2 regions of the Nonomuraea sp. NPDC049714 genome follow, and region 1 is predicted to be linked to the other one. Evidence: riboswitches for the same ligand, from Rfam matches in the RefSeq annotation. Region 1 holds a riboswitch; the other holds the start of a gene.
What was found. Region 1 has a riboswitch for cobalamin ahead of ACIBQX_RS43780 (CbtB-domain containing protein). Riboswitches for the same ligand answer to the same signal wherever they lie in the genome.
Positions count from the first base shown of each region.

Region 2: another riboswitch for cobalamin. It lies ahead of ACIBQX_RS07980 (ribonucleoside-diphosphate reductase subunit alpha); the one in region 1 lies ahead of ACIBQX_RS43780 (CbtB-domain containing protein).

Region 1 is NZ_JBITLM010000016.1:188,221-191,924, reverse strand. It holds gene ACIBQX_RS43800 (NAD(P)-dependent oxidoreductase) at 1-127, shown strand, start outside; gene ACIBQX_RS43795 (transposase) at 164-523, shown strand; gene ACIBQX_RS43790 (hypothetical protein) at 1,066-1,581, shown strand; gene ACIBQX_RS43785 (IS5 family transposase) at 1,590-2,099, opposite strand; cobalamin riboswitch at 2,343-2,472, shown strand; gene ACIBQX_RS43780 (CbtB-domain containing protein) at 2,503-2,691, shown strand; gene ACIBQX_RS43775 (CbtA family protein) at 2,700-3,452, shown strand; gene ACIBQX_RS43770 (histidine phosphatase family protein) at 3,458-3,704, shown strand, end outside.
Region 2 is NZ_JBITLM010000002.1:227,063-230,766, forward strand. It holds gene ACIBQX_RS07975 (ribonucleotide-diphosphate reductase subunit beta) at 1-218, opposite strand, end outside; gene ACIBQX_RS07980 (ribonucleoside-diphosphate reductase subunit alpha) at 246-2,402, opposite strand; cobalamin riboswitch at 2,505-2,699, opposite strand; gene ACIBQX_RS07985 (Bug family tripartite tricarboxylate transporter substrate binding protein) at 2,743-3,657, opposite strand.

The sequences.
Region 1 (3,704 bases):
CGACGCGGGAGTCGACACCACGCTTCCGGCCGCGGTCGTCGAGCTCTTCCGGCGCGGCATGGACGCCGGCCACGCCGCGGACAGCTTCTCCACCCTGGTGGAGTCGATGAAGACGGCTGAGGCATAACCGCGCCCGCCCGACGAGCGATTCCCCGCGCCGGACATGATCAGCAGAGGCGATCTGACCGACGAAGAGTGGGCCATGCAGGAGCCGCCGCTGCCGGTGAGTGGTAACCGATGCGGCCGATGGCGCAGCCACCGCCAGGTGATCAACGGAATCATTCACCGGCTGAGCACCGAAGTGCAGCGGCGTGACCTGCCGCAGCGGTTCAGCCGTGGCAGACCGTCCACAAGCGGCACCTGCTGTGGTCGGCGGACGGCACCTGGGACAGGCTCCTGCAGCATGTCCAGGCCGTCGCCGACGCCACAGGGGACATCGACTGGAACATCAACTCAGTACGTGCCCACCAGCATGCCGCCGGAACACCCAAGCACGGCTCATTCGTCTCGCCGAGCCCTTTGAGAAACGGCGAGGCAAGAGGCGAGTCAGGCACCGCTGACAGCGGCGAACCCGCGCGATCCGCTGGTGAAAACGAGGCGGCAGGCGAAGCCCTCGGGCGATCCCGTGGCGGGCTGACCTCGAAGCTTCCCCTCAGCGCAGACGTGAAGTGTCGCCCGGTGTCCCTACTCATCTCACCGGGACAGCGGGCGGACTGCACCCGGTCGAGTCGGTGATGGACAAGATCCGTGTTCCCCGACTGGGCCCGGGGCGACCCCTTCGCACACCGGACAGCGTCGGAGCCGATAAGGCATACAGCAACCGTCAGATCCGTGCCTACCTTCGCCAGCGCGGCATCCGCCACGTGATCCCGGAGAAGAGAAACCACGAAGCCGCCCGGCTACGGCGGGGCGCACATGGCGGGCGGCCCCCTGGCATCGAAAAGGACCGCTACAAACATCGCAACACGGTGCAGCGGGCCTAGAGGGAGTGTTTCAGAAGTGGATCACTTAGTTGATCCACTTCTGAAACCCCCACCGGCCTGCTGAGTTTCGGGCTGTACTCCAGTGGGTGAGATCCACTGGGCAACGGATCGCGTCGATCGTACGCTGCCACGTGTGGCAGACATCAGCTACTTCGAGGCATGGCAGTTATGGCTGGACGGCAGGTCGACGGTCGGGAACGATCTTCTCGGTCTGCCGATGATCTGGTGGGGGCGCGCGGGAAAGATCCTGTCCTTCATCTCCGGAGCCGCGATCCTCGTGGACCTTCTCGGTCCCGAGAAGCTGGCCCGCTACGGCACGCGCCTGACGTGGCTCATGGAGAAGCGGGTCCTGGGCCTCAATCCCGGCCCGATGCTGGCGGGGGCGTTGACGGGGATACCCGCCCTCGCCATCACCGATCACATCGGCATGCCGTGGCTGCCTCAGATGCTCCTCGTGATAGCGCTCGGCATCGGCGCCAGCATCCTACTTGCCGCGTTGGGCGCCGCGATGGCGGACACGAGGCTGGCGATGGTCACGCGGTGGACCTCGCTGGCGCTGTTCGTCATCGGTTTCCACTTTGACCTGCTGGCCTCCTAGGGCCTGCTTTATAGGCAGGTCAGCCAGTCGTTGATGATGGCGATCTGGACGGTGGCTTCGTAGCGAACGGCGAGCTTGTCGTATCTGGTCGCGACGGCGCGGTGGCGTTTGAGCCGGTTGATGGCGCACTCGACGGCGTGCCGCTCGCAGTAGTCGATCTTGCAGAACCTCGGGGGACGGCCGCCCCGGCTGCCGCGGTTCTTTCGGTGGCGGACCTGATCGGCCTTCTCCGGGATCGTGCAGCCGATGCCGCGTCGCCGCAGGTAGGCGTGGTTGGCGCGGGAGCCGTACGCCCTGTCGGCCCGAACTTTGTCTGGCCACTTTCGGGGACGGCCCAGGCCGAGCCTGGGCACGCTGATCTTGTCCAGCACCGGCTGGAACTGCGGAGAGTCGCCACGCTGACCGGCGGTGACGATCAACGACAGCACCTTCTGCCCCTGCTCGCACGCCAGGTGCATCTTGGTGGTCAGCCCGCCCCGGGAGCGGCCGAGCCCGTGGTCGGCGGGTTCCACACTCACCCCGCCAGGCGGTTCTACCTGCAGATCCCCCTTTTACGCGCACCAGCGGCGTGCTGATGCGCCCGAGCGATCGAGGAATCCACGCTCACGTCCCAGGTGATCAAAGCCTTCGTCCGCCAAAGCCTGCAACGCCCGCACGATCCGCGCCCACGTGAGGTCCCGCTGCCCGCCGTCGCCTACGTTCGGCATCGTCTCATACGCGCACCGCGCCCGACGGCCGCTGGGGTGCATTGACGCGAACGGGAGGAAAGGATACGTTCCGGTAGATTTCACGGTTGTCCAAGGGAAATCCGGTGAGATGCCGGTGCGGACGCGCCACTGTATCCGGGACGTAGATCCCGGGAGCCAGGTCGCTTGGCCGCCGTGACCTCGCTATGGGACGCGTCACCCCGAGGAGGCTCGTATGAGTGGTTTGACCACTCCGTCCATCATCCCCTTCCCACGCCTGCGCCCTTGGCTGCTGGCGGTGCCTGTGCTTCTGCTCGTCGCTTACCTGGTCCTGATGGACAACGGCGCGGTCTCCCAGACGGGCGCCTTCCTGCACGAGCTGATGCACGACGGGCGGCATCTGCTCGGCGTGCCCTGTCACTAGGGGCCGGGATGGTAGGCACCTTCCTGGTCCGGGGGCTGCTCGTGGGGCTGCTGGCCGGACTGATCGCGGGCGGATTCGCCTTCGCCTTCGGGGAGCCGCGCGTCGATGCGGCGATCGCCTTGGAGGAGGCCGCAGCACCGGAGCCCGCCGCCGAGGAGGCCGGGCACAGCCACGGCGAGGAGGCCAAGATCAGCAGGCCGGTGCAGAAGGCGGGGCTCTTCCTGGCCACGGGGCTCTACGGGCTGGCCGTGGGCGGCGTGTTCGCGCTCGTGTTCGCGGGCCTGCGCGGACGGGTGGGGCCGCGCTCCGACGGGCGGCTGGCGCTGGCCGCCGTCGGGACGGCCTTCGCAGCGGTCATCCTCGTTCCCTTCGTGAAATATCCGGCCAACCCGCCGGCGGTGGGCGATCCCGAGACGATCAACGGTCGTACGGTGCTCTACCTGGTGATGATCCTCGTCGGGCTGGCGGCGACGGCGATCGCGGTGGCCACCGCCCGCCGCGTCACCGCGGACCCGTGGGCCCGCTGGGTAGCGGCGGTCATCGTCTTCCTCGTGCCGGTGGTCGCCGCCTGGGCGCTGCTACCCACGGTCGACGAGGTGCCCGACGGCTTTCCCGCCACGCTGCTGTGGGAGTTCAGGATCGCCTCGATCGGCACGCAGCTCGTCTTCTGGGCGGCCTTCGGCGTGCTGTTCGGCTGGGCGAGCGAACGGGCGGCGCGGCGTACGAGCGACGTTCCGTTGAGCGCCGCCGCGCCGGCCTGAGCGGGGTGCTGTTCGTCCGGCACGCCACGACGCCGGGAATGCGCGCCGCGCGCTTTCCAGCCGACGAGGACGCCGACGCGGCGGCTCTGGCCAGAGCCGCCGCGCTCGGCTCGGCGGTGGCCGGAGTGGTGGCGTGGGCCGCTCCTGCCACCGCGGCCCGGCAGACCGCCGATGCCCTCGGCCTGCGTGCGCGTGTGGTCCCGGCGCTCGGGGAGGCGGACTGCGGCCGGTGGCGCGGCCTGCCGTACGAGC
Region 2 (3,704 bases), on a different contig from region 1:
TTGTTGGCCACGATGGAGTCGCCGGTGGCGAAGAAGGCGACGAGCCGGTTGATCAGGTGGCGTTCCTGGGGCGTCATCCTGGCCAGGTCGGCGAGGTCGGTGTGCAGGTCGACCTCCTCGACCGTCCAGGTGTTGCGGATCGCGGCCCGGTAGCGCTCGTAGAAGTCCGGGTAGCGCATCGGGCGCAGGGTGAGGTCCATTCCGGGGTCAAGCAGCATGGGGAGTTCTCCGTACAGACAAGGGATCTACTGGCAGGCTTCGCAGGTTTCCGGGTTCTCCAGGGAGCAGACGTCCGGGGCGGCCCGCTGAATGGTGGTCTGCGCGATCCGGGTGGCCGGGCGGGAGCGCAGGTAGTAGGTGGTCTTCAGGCCGCTCTTCCACGCGTAGGCGTACATCGACGACAGCTTGCCGATGGTCGGTTCGGCCATGAAGAGGTTGAGCGACTGCGACTGGTCGATGTACGGCTGCCGTGCCGCCGCCAGGTCGATCAGGGCCTTCTGCGGCAGCTCCCAGGCCGTGCGGTAGAGCGTTTTGAGATCGTCGGGGACGCCGGGCACGTTCTGGACCGAGCCGTCGGCCCGCTTGAGGTCGTCGCGCACCTGCTGGGTCCACTGCCCGCGTGCCTGGAGGTCGGCCACCAGATAGCGGTTGACCTGGAGGAACTCGCCGGAAAGCGTCTCGCGCTTGAAGACGTTGGACACCTGCGGCTCGATGCACTCGTAGCAGCCGGCGATGGAGGCGATCGTGGCCGTCGGCGCGATGGCGAGCATGAGGGAGTTGCGCAGGCCGGAGGCGGCGATCTTGGCGCGCACCGCGTCCCAGCGCGGCGAGGTGGCGGCGTCGTAGTGGTCGGGGTGCAGCACTCCCCCGGCGGCCCGGGTGTCGTCGTAGGACGGGTGCCTGCCGCGCTCGGCGGCCAGGTCGGCGGAGGTGTCGTAGGCGGCCAGCGCGATCTCCTCGGCGATGCGGGTCGACAGCGCGAGCGCCTCGGGCGAGTCGAACGGCAGCCGCAGCGTGAAGAACACATCCGCCAGGCCCATCACGCCCAGCCCGATCGGCCGCCACCGCCGGTTGGCCGCTTCGGCCTCGGGCGTCGGGTAGAACCCGAGGTCGATGGTGGCGTCGAGGAAGCGCACGGCGGTGCGTACGGTCGAGCGCAGCCTGTCCCAGTCGATCCCGTCCCCCTCGCGCAGGTGGGCGGCGAGGTTGATGGAGCCGAGGTTGCACACCGCGGTCTCGGCGTCGCTGGTGACCTCCAGGATCTCGGTGCACAGGTTCGACAGGTGGATGACGTTCTCGGGACGGGCCGTCTGGTTGGAGGTGCGGTTGGCCGCGTCCTTGAACGTCATCCAGCCGTTGCCGGTCTGCGCCAGCGTGCGCATCATGCGGCCGTAGAGGGTCCGGGCGGGGATCTGACGAACGAATCGCCCGTCGGCCTCGTAGGCCCGGTAGGCGCGGGTGAACGCCTCGCCGTACAGGTCGGTGAGGTCGGGCACCTGCTTCGGGTCGAACAGCGACCAGGGCTCGTCCGCCTCCACCCGGCGCATGAACTCGTCCGGCACCCAGTTGGCCAGGTTGAGGTTGTGGGTGCGGCGGGCGTCCTCGCCGGTGTTGTCCCGCAGCTCCAGGAACTCCTCGATGTCGGCGTGCCAGGTCTCCAGGTAGACGCAGGCCGCGCCCTTGCGGCGGCCGCCCTGGTTGACCGCGGCCACCGAGGAGTCCAGGGTGCGCAGCCAGGGCACGATGCCGTTGGAGTGCCCGTTGGTGCCCTTGATCAGCGAGCCGCGCGAGCGGACCCGGGTCCAGGAGATGCCGATGCCGCCGGCGTACTTCGACAGTCGGGCCACCTGACCGTACCGGTCATAGATCGCCTCCAGCTCGTCGCGGGGTGAGTCGAGCAGGAAGCAGGAGGAGAGCTGGGGCCGCCGTGAGCCGGAGTTGAACAGCGTCGGCGAGCTCGGCAGGTAGGACAGGGTGGACATCAGGGCGTAGAGCTCGGCGGCCTCGGCGACCGTCGTGGAGAGCCCGCACGCCACCCGCAGGAAGAAGTGCTGCGGCCGCTCCAGCACCGCCCGCGTGTCCGGGTGGCGCAGCAGGTAGCGGTCGTAGACCGTGCGGAGCCCGAAGTACTCGAAGCGCTCGTCGGCTTCCTCGCGGATCAGCGCGTCCAGCTCGGCGGCGTTGGCCGCGACGAACGCCGCGAGCGCGTCCTGGACCAGCCCGGCGGCGTGGGTGGCGGCCACGGATTCGGAGAACGAGCGCACCCCGTGCCGGGCGGCCTCGTCGGCGATCTCCTCGGCGAGCAGCCGGGCGGCCACCCGGGAGTTGGCCGGGTCGGTGATCACCCGGGCGGCGGCTTCCTCGATGGCCAGCCGCCGATCGGCCTCAACGATCTGTGTCACGTGCTCTCTCCTCGCGAGCTCATCCTCGATGAGGGCACGCGAGAGCACTGCGGCTCGCCTCGAACGCCGGCCGCGGACGCCCCCGGACCCTCCCTCGAGGCCCTGGACATTCACATCACCGGCAGGTCTTCGGGCTTGCGGGCGCCTGTCATCCTCCTACTGGCCGTCGCTTCCCAGATCTCTCCAGTGCACGTGACGGCGGTCGTTCCCGCTCACCGCTGCGGGGCAGCCCCGGAATCGCACCGGGTTCCCTTTTGCTCCGCCTCCAGGAGGCGAACCAGCGACGAGCAGGATCCTACATCTAGTGGCAGTTTCCGCAACTGCCCCAGCATCTTGTGCCTCAGCGCGCTCCCAAGAGCCCGAGGTCGCGCATCACTGCCTTGGTCCGCCGCACCTCCGAGGCCAGCCACTGCACGAACTCCTCGCCCGCCAGCGGGATCGGCGCCCATCCTCCGGTACGGCAGGCCCGCCGCCAGGCCGCGGACCCCGTCACCTCCTCGCACATGCCGACGGCCGAGGCGCGGGCCTCGTCCTGCATGGCGGCCGGCCCGACGACGGCGCACCAGTTGGCGAAGTCGACGCGCACGCCGCTCTCCAGCAGGCTCGGCGCGTCCAGCCCGGGGAAGCGCTTGGCGCACGACACGGCGAGCACTCGTACCCGCTCCTGATCGATGTGGGGGCGCCAGTCGGCGAGCGTGCCGACGACCGCCTCGGCCCGGCCCGCGAACAGCGCGGTGGCGGCCTCCGCGCTGCTCTGGTAGCCGGTGTAGTCGACCTGCCGGATGTCGGCGCCGACCCCCTTGGCGATCAGCCCGAACAGCAGGTGGTCGGGCTCCCCCAGGGGGCCGCCGGCCAGGGGCGTCCGGCCGGTGTGGGCGAGCAGGTGCGCGCCGAAGTCGGCGAAGGTCCTGAAGCGGGAGTCGGCGGGCACGAGCACGACCTCGACCTCGCCCGCCAGCCGGGCCAGCGGCGTCGCGGTCTCGGCCAGCGTCAGCCCGTCGTTGAGCTCGGCCGCGGCGAGCGCCGGCAGCCCGGTGACGGTGAGCCGGACGGCCTGTCCCGGCCCGGCCACCGGGAACCCGGCCTCGCGCACCGCCGCGACGAACGCCCGCGTCACCGGCCGCCACCGCGCTCCCCCCGCGACGATCGTGTACGGCCGCCCGCCGTTCGCTCCCGGGACGTGGCGCTGGGTGCCGCAGCCGGCCAGGCAGGCGGCCGCCCCCAGTCCGCCTGCGAGAAACCGTCTTCGCCGCATGACGCACCCCCCGAGTCCCCTACTTCACGTTATTGTCACATAACGCA